3 regions of the Streptomyces sp. NPDC005070 genome follow, and region 1 is predicted to be linked to each of the others. Evidence: riboswitches for the same ligand, from Rfam matches in the RefSeq annotation. Region 1 holds a riboswitch; each other region holds the start of a gene.
The links. Region 1 has a riboswitch for cyclic di-AMP ahead of ACWEBX_RS03715 (M23 family metallopeptidase). Riboswitches for the same ligand answer to the same signal wherever they lie in the genome.

Region 1 (4,944 bases):
ACGTCGGCCTCCCAGTGGGCTGGGTACTCGTGCCGGTCCGACGAGGTCTGCATGGGCCCCAGAGTACGGCTCGCGTACGACAACGGCGCGGGGCAGTCTGAGGACGACGGGGCGTCGGCACGGGTCTTCGACCGACACCGCGGCGGGTGGCGCCCGGGTCCGTCCAGGCACACCTCGCGATATGGAACAATGGTCTAGACAACCCTGAAAACCCGAAGGGCAGCATCTCATGGCTGAGCGCCGCGTCAACGTCGGCTGGACCGAGGGCCTCCACGCCCGCCCCGCCTCCATCTTCGTCCGGGCCACCACGGCTTCCGGCATCCCCGTGACGATCGCGAAGGCCGACGGCGACCCCGTCAACGCGGCCTCCATGCTCGCGGTCCTCGGCCTGGGCGCCCAGGGTGGCGAGGAGATCGTCCTCTCGTCGGACGCCGACGGCGCGGAGGTCGCTCTCGACCGTCTGGCGAAGCTGGTCGCCGAGGGGCTCGACGAGCTCCCCGAGACCGTCTGAGCCCGCTCCCAGGACAGTCGGACACGCACGGCCGGGCCGCTCCACCCATTCTCCGGGTGGCGCGGCCCGGCCGTTTTCCGTGGCCTCGCCCGCACATTCCCCCGGTGTCAGGCGCGCCTCGCGCCGCGGCCGCGGAAATGGCGTGCACCGGAATTCCGGACACGCGAATAAAAGGGCATCAGAAATGAGCCCCCGCCGAATATCCCTCTTTGTATACGGCGCCTGTGTTAATGACGCGGGCCCGTCACGTTTACGGGATGTTGCGAACTTCTCACACGGTCCGCCCGGTCGCCTCCGGGGAATCGGAGCCGGTGCGCGGCCGTGGCGCGCTCGGTGTGCAGGGCCGTGATCGCGCGGGCCCGCTCGCCGTCCCCCCGGGCGACCGCGTCCACGATGCCGCCGTGCTCCGCCCAGGACTCCGCGGGGTCGGCCGGCGCCTCCACCGAGTACATCCAGGCGATCTTGTGGCGAAGCTGGGCGAGCGTCGAGGTCAGCGCGGGGCTTCCGGACGCCTGCGCCAGCGTCTCGTGGAACCAGCCGCCCAGCGAGCGCAGATCCTCGCTGTGGCCTCGCCTGGAACGCTCCTGCCCCAGCCGGACCAGCCCCCGCAACACCTTCAGGTGGGCCTCCGTGCGCCGCTGCGCGGCCCGAGCGGCCCCCAGCGGTTCCAGCAGCATGCGCATCTCCAGGAGGTCCGCGGCCTCCAGCTCGCTGGGCTCCGCGACGCAGGCGCCCGCGTGCCGGCGGGTGACCACGAAGCCCTCCGCCTCCAGCGTGCGCAGCGCCTCGCGCACGGGGACGCGCGAGACGCCGTAGCGGCGTGCGAGCAGTTCCTCGGTGAGCCGGCCGCCGCGCTCGTAGACACCCGCGACGATGTCGTCACGGATCGCCGTGCACACCGAGTGTGCCGGAATACGCATGACCGACCTCCGCTTTAATCCCCGTGAAACGCCGTCGATTGACGCTTGTTCAGTGACTCTATTGCAGGAAGCCTGAATTTCCGATGGCGGGCCTGAATCCATGGATATTTTTTGGACAGACGGCGTCCGGAAACGACGATGCCCCGACTCGGTGAGCCGGGGCATCAAAAGCGGTGGGAAGCCGCGAAGCGGTCGTCAGACGTTGACGCCGTGCGAGCGCAGGTAGGCGACCGGGTCGATGTCCGAGCCGTACTCCGCGGTCGTACGCGCCTCGAAGTGGAGGTGCGGTCCCGTGGTGTTGCCGGTGTCCCCGGAGAGGCCGATCTGCTGCCCCGGAGTGACGGCCTGCCCCACGGACACCCCGATGGACGACAGGTGGCCGAACATGGTGTACGTGCCGTCGTGCATCTTGACCACGACTTGATTGCCGTAGGCGCCGCCCCAGCCGGCCGTGACGACCGTGCCGGATCCGACGGCGTGGACCGAGGTGCCGGAGGAGGCGTGGAAGTCGACGCCGGTGTGGCTGCCGGAGGACCAGAGGGCGCTGCTGGCCTGGTAGCCGGTGGAGACGTACGAACCGGTGATCGGCATGACGAACGTGTTCAGGCGCTTGCGCTCGGCCTCGCGGGCGGCGCGCTCCTTGGCCTCGCGGAGCTTCGAGGCCTGCTCGGCGGCCTGCTTGCGGGCGGTCTGCTCGGCCTGCTTGCGCGCTGCGGCTTCGTCGGCGGCGCGCTGCTGCGCGAAGGCCTGGGCGTCGATCTGGTCGGCGACCGTGTCGTTGAGGGTGACGGCCTGGGTGAGCCCGGTCTGCTCGACGGAGGCTTCCGCGGCGAACGCGGGGGCGGCCAGGGTTCCGATCACGCCGGTGGTGGTGAGCGCCGCGACCCCGACGGCGGTCGTGGTGGTGCTGTGCACCCGGCTGCTCGTACGACGATGCTTGCCGGTGCCACAGGTGAACGCCATGTAGGGGCTGGTCCTTTCCTTCCCTCTCGCCTACCGGGTTAGCTGACGGGTTCGGAGCAGGAAGGTCTCCTACGGGCTCCCTCCGAAGAGGGCGTCCGATTCACCCCAGGGACTGCGTGGGTCCCCGGCTCCCCTGACTCACGTCACGGGGACTCGGCGATGACTGTCCGGTGCCGCGGGCGCGGCGCACTGCGTGACGAACAGCCGCACCGACGCTAAACGCGGTGTCTTTCGAACAACAAACGGATCACGATTTTTGTAACGCATCCCACAGGGCAGAAGGGCAACCGCCGTACGAATACGGACATCTTGGGACCGATGTCCGGAAAGGGAAGGGCCCTGACGGCTCTTCAGCCGTCAGGGCCCTCTTCCGTCGCACGGTTCTACTCGGCTGCCACCACGGTGACTTCACCGATTTCGAGGGCCCTCATCGGGTCCGCGATCTGTGCCGCGTCGCCGACCAGGACGGTCACCAGACGGTCCGTCGGGAAGGCGCTCACGGCCGCCGCGGTGGCCTCCACGGTGCCGGTGGCCGCCAGTTGCCGGTAGAGCGTCGCCTGGTAGTCGTCCGGCAGGTGCTGCTCGACCTGGTCCGCGAGCGTGCTCGCGACGGCCGCCGCCGTCTCGAACTTGAGGGGCGCGACACCCACCAGGTTCTGCACGGCGACATCGCGCTCGGTGTCGGTCAGGCCTTCGGCCGCGAGGGTGCGCAGCACCTTCCACAGGTCGTCGAGCGCCGGGCCGGTGTTGGGAGTGTCCACAGAACCGCTGATGGCGAGCATCGCGGCGCCCGTGCCGTCCGGCGCGGAGCGGAGGACCTGCCCGAACGCCCGTACGCCGTAGGTGTAGCCCTTCTCCTCGCGCAGGACGCGGTCCAGGCGCGAGGTGAGGGTGCCGCCGAGGCAGTAGGTGCCGAGGACCTGGGCGGGCCACACGCGGTCGTGCCGGTCGGCACCGACACGGCCGATGAGGAGCTGCGTCTGGACGGCTCCGGGGCGGTCGACGATGATCACGCGGCCGGTGTCGTCGGCGCTCACCGGCGGCACCAGACGCGGTTCGGCGGAGGAGCCGGTCCAGGAGCCGAGCGTGTCGGCGAGCAGTTCGTCGAGATCGACATCGGTCAGGTCACCGACGACGACCGCGGTGGCCGTGGCGGGGCGTACGTGCTTCTCGTAGAAGGCGCGAACGCCCGACGCGTCGATGTTCTGGACCGTCTCCTCGGTGCCCTGGCGGGGGCGCGACATGCGCGCGCTCGCCGGGAACAGTTCCTTGGAGAGCTCCTTGGCGGCACGACGGGCGGGGTTGGCCGTCTCGTGCGGGATCTCGTCCAGCCGGTTGGTCACCAGCCGCTCGACCTCGCTGTCCGCGAACGCGGGGGCCCGCAGGGCGTCGGCGAGCAGGCCGAGGGCCTTGGCCAGGCGCGAGACGGGCACTTCGAGGGACAGGCGTACGCCGGGGTGGTCGGCGTGCGCGTCGAGCGTGGCGCCGCAACGCTCCAGTTCGGCGGCGAAGTCCTCGGCAGAGTGCTTGTCGGTGCCCTCGGAGAAGGCGCGCGCCATGATCGTGGCGATGCCGTCCAGGCCCGCCGGCTCGGCGTCCAGCGGCGCGGCGAGGATCACCTCGACGGCGACGACCTGCTGACCGGGGCGGTGGCAGCGCAGCACGGTCAGACCGTTGTCCAGGGTGCCGCGCTCGGGGGCGGGGAACGCCCACGGCTTCGGCTGTCCTGCCTGGGGCTGTGGGTGGAAGTCCATGGTGGCGAGCTCGGTCACTTCGCCGCCTCCTCGTCGGTCTCGTCGGCGGAGCCGGCCGCGTCGGCGGCTTCGGCTGTGGTCGGTTCGTAGACGAGCACCGCGCGGTTGTCGGGGCGCAGACGGGCCTTGGCGGCCTCCTGGACCTCCTCCGCCGTGACGTCGAGGACGCGCTGTACGGCGGTCAGAGCGAGCTGCGGGTCGCCGAACAGGACGGCGTACCGGCACAATTCGTCGGCGCGGCCGGCGACGGTACCGAGCCGGTCGAGCCACTCGCGCTCCAACTGGGCCTGGGCGCGCTCCATTTCCCCGGCCGTGGGGCCCTCCTCGGCGAACCGGGCGAGCTCCTCGTCGACGGCGGCCTCGATGACCGGGACCTCGACGTCGCCGGACGTCTTCACATCCAGCCACCCCAGGGAGGGCGCTCCGGAGAGCCGCAGCAGGCCGAACCCGGCCGCGACGGCGGTGCGGTCACGGCGTACGAGCCGGTTGTAGAGCCGGGAGGACTCGCCGCCGCCGAGGACGGTGAGCGCCAGGTCGGCCGCGTCGCACGCGCGCGTGCCGTCCTCCGGGAGGCGGTAGGCGGCCATCAGGGCGCGCGCCGGGACGTCCTCCTCGACGACCTCGCGGATCTGCTCACCGACGATGTCGGGCAGCGATCCGTCCCGCGGGGCGGGCTTGCCGTCGTGCCCGGGGATGGAGCCGAAGTACTTCTCGACCCAGGCGAGCGTCTGCTCCGGGTCGATGTCGCCGACGACCGACAGGACAGCGTTGTTGGGCGCGTAGTTGGTACGGAAGA
Region 2 (4,944 bases), on a different contig from region 1:
CTGGTACGCCGGGCACGGCTACGCCTCCGTCCGCGTGGACGCGCGCGGGCACGGCAATTCGGAGGGCGTGCCGGGGGACGAGCGGGCGGGGACCGAGCCGGACGACGGGGTGGAGGTGGTCTCCTGGCTGGCCGCCCAGCCCTGGTGCACCGGCCGGGTCGGCATGTTCGGGATGTCGTGGGGCGGCTTCAGCTCCCTCCGCGTCGCGGCCCGCGCACCCGAGCCGCTCAAGGCTGTCGTCACGGTCTGCTCGACCGACGACCTCTATGACAACGACGCGCACCACGCCGGAGGTTCCGTCCTCGCCGTCGACACGCACGCCCGGTCGGCCCGTCTGCTCGCCTTCGCCGCCCGCCCGCCGGACCCCGCGCACGTGGGCGAGGGGATGTGGCGGGACATGTGGGAGAAGCGACTGGAGGCGGTCACCCCCCGCGCGCACACCTGGCTGGCCCACCAGACCCGGGACGCGTACTGGCGCGAGGGCGGCGTCCGCGAGGAGTACGGAGCCATCCGCGCGGCGGTCCTCGCCGTCGGCGGCTGGCACGATCCGCACCGCGACACGGTGCTGCGCCTGGTGCGGAACCTGCCGCCGGATCGCGTACGAGGTCTCATCGGCCCCTGGTCCCGCCAGTACCCGGACCGGGGCCTGCCGCCCGGACCGGCGATCGGCTTCCTCCAGGAGACGCTGCGCTGGTGGGACCACTGGCTCCGCGACGAGGAGACGGACTCCGTCCCCCTTCTGCGCTCGTACGTGATGGACGCGCACCCTCCGGCGACCGCGTACGAGCGGATCCCCGGCCGCTGGGTGGGCGACCCGGCCTGGCCCTCACCCTCGGTGACCCCGGTCACGTACGCGCTCCAGGGCGCCCCGCTGCCGGTGCGGTCCCCGCAGCACACGGGGGTCGACGCGGGCTGCCTCTTCCCCTCGGGCGACGACGCCGACCTGCCGCCGGACCAGCGGGAGGAGGACGCCCGGTCGGCCTGCTTCGAGTTCGAGGTGACGGAGGAGACCTGGGTTCTGGGCCGCCCCCGGGTCAATCTGCGGCTGACGTCCGCGTCGCCCAGGGGCCAGGTGATCGCCCGGCTGTGCGACGTGGCCCCGGACGGAGCGTCCACGCTCGTCACCCGGGGTGTTCTGAACCTGTCGGCGCGCCGGGGCCCCGACCAGGCGGTTCCCTGGCGACCCGGCGCCACGGAGCACGTGGTCCTCGACCTGAACGCCATCGGCTACGCGTTCCCGGCGGGCCATCGCATCCGGCTGGGCGTCTCCTCCACGTACTGGCCCTGGCTCTGGCCCCAGCCGGGCTCGGAGACCGGCTTCACCCTGGAGCCGGTCGGCAGCGTCCTCGAACTCCCGGTACGGGCACCGGAGTCGGACCCCTCGATCACCTTCGGGGAACCGGAGGAGGCCGAACCCCTCGGCGTGACCGTCTCGGCGACCCTGGACGAGCCCCGCCCGCGGCGCCTGGTCCTGCGCGACGTGGCCGCGGAGACCTGGAGCCTGGAAGTGGACCCGGGGCGCGTCGGGACCCGGGTGTTCCCCGACGGTCTCGAATGCACGGAGGAGGCCCGGGAGACGTACACGATCGACGCGGCGGACCCGCTGTCCGCCCGCGCCCACGCGGTCTGGTCGATCCGGCTGCACCGGCCCGAGCTGCCGTGGGACGCCCGCGTCGAGACGGTCTCCGCCATCGCCTGCGACGCGCAGGACTTCATCACGACCGACGAACTCGTCTGCAAGAACGGCGACGAGGTCGTCTTCCACCGGACCTGGGAGAAGCGCATCCCCCGCACGGCCGGCTGACCGGGCCGACCGGGCCGACCGACCAGGCCGAACAACTAAGCCTACTAACAAGGAAGTTCACCGTCTGTGGGGCGTGCGCACGCCGAACTCTGCTGACAGGACGTCCACTTCGCCACGCGCCCACCGGGGTTCGGCCCGCTTCCGGCCCGGCGCTCCCGCCCGGGACCTGCCGCGTTCGCCGATGTGGCCCGCGCCACAATTCCCGTCGCGCCAGGGGCCGCTCGGCGCCTTCCGAGGGGCTCGAAAGCGTCCGCCGACGCAGGCGCAATGCCCGAATTACCCCCTCATGGTGCCTTAATGCTCTTTGGTCTCGTGAGTTGGGTCACCGGCCCGCCGGGCCATCGATGGACGCCCCTTATGGATCAACCCGTTTGCGAAAGGCAAGTTGAGGATCCAATTCCGGCACAATCGGACTTTTCACCCTCGCATTAACCAGGCCAAAGCGATCTTCGCGGTCAAATCTCGTCTTGTTTCGGACATGTGCTCTCGCATACGTTCTGGTTGACCCCGGGCGGATCGCCGAATCCTGCCGCCGCCCGGAAACCCATCGACCCACGCACGGCAGGAGCGGGGGAACCACAGGTAAGCCGCCGGTCCGGACACACCCGGAACGGCTTGGGGTGAAGCCGCGCCCAGAGCGCGGCCGGGCATCTCCCGCCCGAACCCGACAGCTCACCTCGCAGGCGTCGGAGAGGACATTTCGCCATGCCCGTACGAGCCAAGCACCGCCGCAAGAAGACCAACGTCATCACCCGGGGCATGATCGCCGCCGGCACGGGTGGCATCGCCCTCGCCCTCCCCCTCGTGAGCGCGACCGGCGCCAGCGCCGCCACCCCGGCGCAGGCCCCCCAGGCGGCCAAGACCGCCCACACCGCGGTGGTCCCCAACGTGCAGCTCGTCACCTACAAGGTGGTCGCCGGCGACACCCTGTCCAAGGTGGCGAAGAAGTACCCCAAGAGCGGTGGCTGGAAGAAGCTGTACGCGGCGAACCGCGCGGTCATCGGCGACAACCCCGCGATGATCCGTCCGGGCCTGAAGCTGACCGTCGGCACGAAGACGCTGAAGTCGACGACCGTCCGCACCACGGCGAACGCGACCGCCGCCGTCGCCAAGTCCAAGGCGACCACCGTCACCCAGGCCGCCGCCAAGACGTACTCCAACGACCTCGACGGCTGGATCAAGGAATCCCTGGACGTCATGGCCAAGGCCGGCATCCCGGGCAGCTACGACGGCATCCACCGCAACGTGATACGCGAGTCCTCCGGCAACCCCAACGCCATCAACAACTGGGACTCCAACGCCGCCGCGGGCATCCCCTCCAAGGGCCTGCTCCAGGTGATCGACCCCACGTTCCAGGCGTACCACGTCGCCGGCACGTCGTCGAACATCTACGACCCGGTCGCCAACATCACCGCGGCCTGCAACTACGCGGCCGACAAGTACGGCTCCATCGACAACGTCAACGGCGCCTACTGATCCCACCCCCGCACCACCTGCTTCACCCGCACCCGCCGACGGCGCCTTCCGGCCCGTCGGCGGGTGCGTCGGCGTCGCTAGAAGCCGAAGAGGCGCTCCAGGACGACCGCGACCCCGTCGTCCTCGTTCGACAGGGTGACCTCGTCGGCCACCGCCTTCAGTTCCGGGTGGGCGTTGGCCATCGCCACACCCCGGGCCGCCCAGTCGAACATCGGGATGTCATTGGGCATGTCACCGAAGGCGAGCGTCGCACCCGGCGTGAGCCCGAGATGCGCCGCGGCCAGAGCGAGGCCCGTCGCCTTGGTCACCCCGCATGGCTGGAGTTCGACGGTGCCGGGCCCGGACATGGTCACCGTCGCCAGCGAACCGACCACTCCGCGCGCCGCCGACGCCAACTCGTCGTCGGACAACGACGGGTGACGGAGCAGCACCTTGCTGATCGGCTCCGCCCAGAGGTCGTCCCGACGCGGCACCCGCACCGCGGGCAGGGTCGGGTGCGGCATGACATACCCCGGCTCGATGAGCGTCAGCCCGTCCACGCCGTCCTGGTCGACCGCCGCGTACAGCAGCCCGACCTCCGCCTCGATCTTGCCGAGCGCCGTCTCCGCCAACTCCCTGTCCAGGGTCACCGACCAGAGCATGCGGTCCGCGCCGGCGTCGTAGAGCTGCGCCCCCTGACCGCACACCGCCAGCCCCTCGCCGCCGAGTTCGTCGAGAAGCGGTCGCACGCGCGGTGCGGGACGGCCCGTGACCACGAGATGCCGGGCACCTGCCTGGGTCACCTTCGCCAACGCGGCCCGTGACCGGTCGGAAAGTGTGTCGTCGCCGCGCAGCAGCGTTCCGTCCAGGTCAGTGGCGATGAGTGAATATGCAGTCGGAGCGGCCATGATCCGAAGAATACGGATCGAACGACTCATCGGCCCGGCCTGAACCGGACGACGTCCGGTATCCCGTCAGCAACGCCGTTCACCGCACGGTGGTAAGCGCGTTGCGACCGCTTCGGATCACCCACGCTCCGCTTCCGCCCACACCCACTTTCCCGCACAGGACCACCCACAACTCCCCAACACCCCCTGCACCAAGGCCAACTCGGCCCGGCATGGAAATCGTCCATCACCAAGTCCGTTACGCACCATCTCTGTTGGGGCGAGCCAAGGCGAACTCCCTCTCGCGCGAAACGCACCCCGGGACCGTGCACGGCAGCCGCGCGGAGTCACGGGCGGCCGCGGGCGGGGCGCGGAGCGGCGGGTGGGAGCGTGGGGCGGTGGGCGGGAGCGTGGGGCGGTGGACCGTCGCGGGCGGGGGCGCGGACCCGCGGACAAGAGCGGGCGCCAACGCGGCACGAACGAGGCAGGAGCGCGGCGGCGGCTCCGACAAGCACGGTCCGGGGCCGGGTTCGGCACCCTGCATCGCGCTTCCGTACACGCTTCCGTACGCCGCGGATCGCCAACCGCCGGTTCCACACCGGGCCAATTCAGGCATTGCGCACTCTTTAGGCCCTGCCACTGCGGGGACACTCCCCCGTAACGTGTGCTCCGACCACATCAAACGCGTGGAACTCATGGCTCACATGGCGAGTACGAATCCGAAAGCGAGGCACCTACCGATGCCCCCCTTCGATGTCCCCGAGGGCGATCCCTTCGGTCCGCACAACCTGCCGTACG
Region 3 (4,944 bases), on a different contig from region 1:
ATCCTCCCCGGGAGCCCCGGGATCTCCGCTCTGGATGGCCCGGGTGATGGTTCCGCAGATCTCCTCGAGCTGTCCCACCTGCTCCGGGGTCAGATGGTCGAAGACCGCCGTCCGAACCGTCTCGACGTGCGCGGGCGCCACCCGCTCCAGGAGGGTCATGCCCTCGTCGGTGAGCACGGTCATGTGCCCGCGCTTGTCGGTGGGGCAGCCCTCACGGCGTACCGTGCCGTCCTTCTCCAGCCGCGCCACCGCGTACGTCAGCCGGCTGCGGGTGATCTTCAGGGCCTCGGCGAGGTCGGTCATCCGCAGCCGCCGGTCCGGAGCCTCGGACAGCCGGGACAGGATGGAGTAGTAAAGGTGGGGCATCCCCGCCTCCGCCTGCAGCCGGCGGTCGATGGCGTCCGCCAGGAGGGAGGTCGCGGAGATGTACGAGCGCCAGGCGCGCTGTTCGGCGGCGGAGAGCCAGCGGGTCGTCATGAGACCAGTCTAGGTATTGTTTAAAACTTGAACCACTGCGCCCGGATTCCTGTGCGCGTGCGACCGGAGGATGCGTCCCGATGCCCCGTCCCTACGTCCTGCTGTCCGCCGCCGTCTCCCTCGACGGCTTCCTGGACGACACCGGCCCCGAGCGGCTGCTGCTCTCGGGCCCGGCCGACTTCGACCGGGTCGACGAGGTGCGGGCGTCCAGCGACGCGATCCTGGTGGGTGCGGGCACGCTGCGCACGGACAACCCGCGGCTCCTGGTCAATTCCCCCGAGCGGCGTGCGGCCCGGGTCGCCGACGGCCGTCCCGAGTACCCGCTGAAGGTCACCGTCAGCGGTTCCGGAGAGCTCGACCCGCGGGCGCAGTTCTGGCACACGGGCGGCGAGAAGGTCGTCTACACGACGGACGAGGGCGCGCCGCGCGCCGCCGCCGCGCTCGACGGCCTCGTCGACGTCGACGTCGTCCCGACCGGCCCCCGGCTCGACTGGCGGGTGCTGCTGGAACACCTTCACGACGTACGGGGGGTGCGCCGCCTCATGGTCGAAGGGGGCGGCAAGGTCCACACCCAGCTCGTGCGCGAGCAGCTCGCCGACGAACTGCAGCTCGCCGTCGCCCCCCTCTTCGTCGGGCAGCCCGACGCGCCGCGGCTGTTCGGGACCGGGGAGTACCCCCCGGGCCGGATGCGGCTGGTGGAGACCCGGCCCGTCGGTGACGTCGTGCTCATCCGGTACGTCCCCACCGCGCCCGGCACCGGCTCGCTCGCCTCGGCCGCCGACCGGCGGTGGCTGGAGCTCGCCTGCGAGCTGGCGGAGCTGTGCCCGCCCTCGAAGACCGCGTTCAGCGTGGGCGCCGTGGTGGTCGCCGCCGACGGGACCGAACTGGCCCGGGGCCACTCCCGCGAGGGCGACGACCCCGTCGCGCACGCCGAGGAGGCCGCCCTCGCCAAGATCGACCCGGCCGATCCCCGGCTGGCCGCCGCCACCGTCTACAGCAGCCTGGAACCGTGCGCCCACCGCGCCTCCCGGCCCGCGCCGTGCGCCCGGCTCATCCTCGACGCCGGTGTACGGCGGGTCGTCACCGCATGGCGCGAGCCCGACACCTTCGTCACGGACGCCGACGGGAACGGACTCCTCGCCGCCGCGGGCGCCGAGGTCGTCGTCCTCCCCGAGTACGCGGACCGCGCCGAGGCCCCCAACCGGCACCTGGCGGCCCGGTAGGGAGCGGGTGCCCGCGCTGCGGGAGGGGCGGGTTTGAACGGGTGTGCTTCGGGTCCCGCGGATGGCGTACACTGGTTTCAACGACGCGGGGTGGAGCAGCTCGGTAGCTCGCTGGGCTCATAACCCAGAGGTCGCAGGTTCAAATCCTGTCCCCGCTACTGAAGGCCAAGGGCCGGAACTCGGATTCACGAGTTCCGGCCCTTGGTGTTTGTCCCACCGATTTCTCCGGCCGGTTCCGTTCGGGCGGACGACGCCGCGCTCCCCCGGTCGGGCCACAGGGGTCGCCCGCCGCCCGCGCGCCGGTTCTTCTGGACGGGTGGGGCAGCCAGGAGGTGAGCGGCGGACCGGACAGTTTCATGACCCGGCCGGCCGTCCGTCCCGCGGTGTCCACGGGCCCGGGAGTGTCGTGTCACCCGGTTCGGCGGCAGCGGAGCCGCGCCGGATCGTGTGGGCACGCGCCTTCGTCCGGGCCCTGCCCGTGCTGCTCGTCGCCGCCGGGATCGTCTACGACTACTTCACCCCGTCGGAATTCACCGCGGCCCCCCTGTTCGCGGCCGCACCCCTGGTCGCCGCGCCCCTCTACTCGCTGCGCGGAACCGTTCTCGCCGGCGTCCTCGCCGTGGGCGCCGTGCTCGTGACGCACAGTGTGCTCGACATCGTCCTTCAGGTCGACGCGGTCACCGAGGTGGTCACCGTGACGACGGCCGCCGTCCTCGCCGTCCTCATCAACACCGTGGTCCGGCGCGGCGACGAACGGCTCGCCTCCGTCCGGGAGATCGCCGCGTTCGCGCAGCGCGCCGTGCTGCCCGAGCCCGAGGCGACGATCGCCGGGCTCGAGGTCGCGGCCCGGTACGAGGCGGCGCAGGAGGACGCGTTCATCGGCGGGGACCTGTACGCGGTGCAGGACTCCCCGTACGGCGTGCGGCTGGTCGTCGGCGACGTACGGGGGAAGGGCATGACCGCGGTGGCCGCTGTCGCGACGGTGGTCGGGGCGTTCGGGGAGGCGGCCGAGCGGGAGGCGACCCTGGGGGGCGTCGCGGAGCGCCTGGAGCGGGCACTGACGCGCGCGGGCACCCGGCGCGACAGCGTCGACGCGGTCGAGGGGTTCACGACCGCCGTCCTCGCCGAGATCCCGCAGGGCGAGGGTGTCGTACGCGTCGTCAACCGCGGCCATCCGCCGCCCCTGCTGCTGTATCCCGACGGCGCGCTCGTCACCCTCTCCGCCGAGTCCTTCGCGCTGCCCCTCGGGATGAGTGACCTGGGAAGCCAACCCGCCCCGACGCTGCGGGAGGGATTTCCGCGCGGGGCGACGCTGCTCCTGCACACCGACGGACTGTCCGAGGCCCGCGACGCGCGGGGGGAGTTCTTCGATCCGGCCGCCTGGCTGGCCGGACGGGTCTTTCCCGGCCCCGACGCGTTGCTGACCGCTCTCTTCGAGGCGGCCCGCGCGCACACGGGCGGCCCGCTGACGGACGACCTTGCGCTGCTCGCCGTCCGGCGTCACGAACAGTGATCGGACCGTTCCCCTCCGCATAGCAACTGACTTACCGTCAGGGAAATCCGTGCAAGCGGCACGCGGTCAACTCGCCCGTTTTTCATCGTCCATGACCCCAAAGTCCTGGCCAAGAGGCGTTAATGATCAGCCGGAACAGCTTGGAATTCGGCACCCGGGTCTATTAACGTTCGATAACGCAGCGCGGTCGTCACAACCGTCACAAGAGGCGGCTCCGTGCGCACGCGCCGAATCCCGCAAGGGAACCGGGGACCCACCTCATGGGGTGAATCGAGCGTAATCCGCCGTGGAAGCACGGTGGCAATCGCCCGTAGGAGACCTTCCTGCTCCGAACCCGTCAGCTAACCCGGTAGGCGGCAAGGAAGGAAAGGAGTGCGCCCACGTGGCGTCCAACCGGCCCGCTCAGCCAACCTCGTTCGCGCCGAACGAAGCCCACACCTTCGGCTATGGCAAGGACGAGGGACCCTGGGAGGAGTGGAACCCCACCGCGGATTCCCTCGCTCCCGTCCGCGGCCGGCACCGCACGGGCAAGCAGCGCGGCGGAGGACTCGCCCGCAGCTCCACGGTTCTCGGCGTCGGTGTCATAGCCGCCGTCGGTGGTGGTGGCATCGCCAGCGCCGCTCCGGGCAAGGCGCCCGTCTCGATCTCACTGCCCGACCTGTCGTCGGTCACCGCGTCGGCCAAGGCCCTGATATCGGACGGCGGATCCAGCACCCCCAAGGGCTCCACGACTCCGCTCACCACCGCCGGTCTGACCAGCGTCGACGCGGCCCAGGGCAGCACCGACGCCGGTGAGGCGCTGCGCGACCGCATCATGGCGCAGGCCCAGTCGCAGCAGAACCAGGCCGACACCGCCACGCAGAAGGCCGTCCAGACCGCCGCCGCGCAGAAGGCCGTCCAGGCCGCCGCCAAGCAGCAGGACGAGGCCCAGGCCAAGGAAACCGCCGCGAAGAAGAAGGCGGAGGAGGCGGCCAAGCAGAAGGCCGAGGCCGAGCGCCTCGCCGAGCTGGCCAAGAGCTACTCGCTGCCGACCTCGTCGTACACCCTGACCTCGCGCTTCGGTGAGGCCGGCTCCATGTGGTCCTCCGGCTACCACACCGGACTCGACTTCGCGGCGCCCACCGGCACGCTGATCAAGGCGATCCACAGCGGCACCATCACCGAGGCCGGCTGGGCCGGATCGTACGGCTACCGCACGATCCTCACCCTCGACGACGGTACGGAACTCTGGTTCTGCCACCAGTCGTCGATCAGCGCCACCGTCGGCCAGAAGGTCGCCACCGGCGATGTCATCGGACGCGTGGGCGCCACGGGCAACGTCACCGGGCCGCACCTGCACCTCGAGGTGCACCCCGGCGGCGCCGCCACCGGCATCGACCCGATGGCGTGGCTCCAGAGCAAGGGCCTCAACCCCTGATCTCCGATCTCCGGCAGCCCTGACGTCAACCCCCCCGACGTCAGGGCTGCTGGTCGTCCGGGCCCGGACGGCGGCGCGCACCGCACCCGGTGCTTGTGGAATACATCCATCCGGTACGGGCGTTGAGGCCGTACATGACTTCTCTTCGCAAGCTCGGTTCGTCCGATCTCGAGGTCTTCCCGCTCTCCCTCGGGGGCAACGTCTTCGGCTGGACGGCTGACGAGACCCGGTCCTTCGCCGTGCTCGACGCCTACGCCGCCGCCGGCGGCAACTTCCTCGACACGGCCGACTCCTACTCGGCCTGGATCGAGGGC

Region 2: another riboswitch for cyclic di-AMP. It lies ahead of ACWEBX_RS14990 (transglycosylase SLT domain-containing protein); the one in region 1 lies ahead of ACWEBX_RS03715 (M23 family metallopeptidase).
Region 3: another riboswitch for cyclic di-AMP. It lies ahead of ACWEBX_RS33010 (M23 family metallopeptidase); the one in region 1 lies ahead of ACWEBX_RS03715 (M23 family metallopeptidase).

What each region holds. Positions count from the first base shown of each region.
Region 1 covers NZ_JBSFZS010000006.1:7,745-12,688, forward strand. The annotation lists gene ACWEBX_RS03700 (bifunctional acetate--CoA ligase family protein/GNAT family N-acetyltransferase) at 1-53, opposite strand, end outside; gene ACWEBX_RS03705 (HPr family phosphocarrier protein) at 230-511, shown strand; gene ACWEBX_RS03710 (GntR family transcriptional regulator) at 739-1,431, opposite strand; gene ACWEBX_RS03715 (M23 family metallopeptidase) at 1,627-2,394, opposite strand; cyclic di-AMP (ydaO/yuaA leader) riboswitch at 2,407-2,563, opposite strand; gene ACWEBX_RS03720 (M16 family metallopeptidase) at 2,778-4,166, opposite strand; gene ACWEBX_RS03725 (M16 family metallopeptidase) at 4,163-4,944, opposite strand, start outside.
Region 2 covers NZ_JBSFZS010000037.1:8,370-13,313, forward strand. The annotation lists gene ACWEBX_RS14985 (CocE/NonD family hydrolase) at 1-1,804, shown strand, start outside; cyclic di-AMP (ydaO/yuaA leader) riboswitch at 2,344-2,505, shown strand; gene ACWEBX_RS14990 (transglycosylase SLT domain-containing protein) at 2,510-3,280, shown strand; gene ACWEBX_RS14995 (HAD family hydrolase) at 3,358-4,167, opposite strand; gene fahA (fumarylacetoacetase) at 4,887-4,944, shown strand, end outside.
Region 3 covers NZ_JBSFZS010000155.1:1,032-5,975, reverse strand. The annotation lists gene ACWEBX_RS33030 (MarR family winged helix-turn-helix transcriptional regulator) at 1-477, opposite strand, end outside; gene ACWEBX_RS33025 (dihydrofolate reductase family protein) at 558-1,700, shown strand; tRNA gene ACWEBX_RS33020 (tRNA-Met) at 1,785-1,858, shown strand; gene ACWEBX_RS33015 (PP2C family protein-serine/threonine phosphatase) at 2,107-3,213, shown strand; cyclic di-AMP (ydaO/yuaA leader) riboswitch at 3,429-3,584, shown strand; gene ACWEBX_RS33010 (M23 family metallopeptidase) at 3,596-4,630, shown strand; gene ACWEBX_RS33005 (aldo/keto reductase) at 4,765-4,944, shown strand, end outside.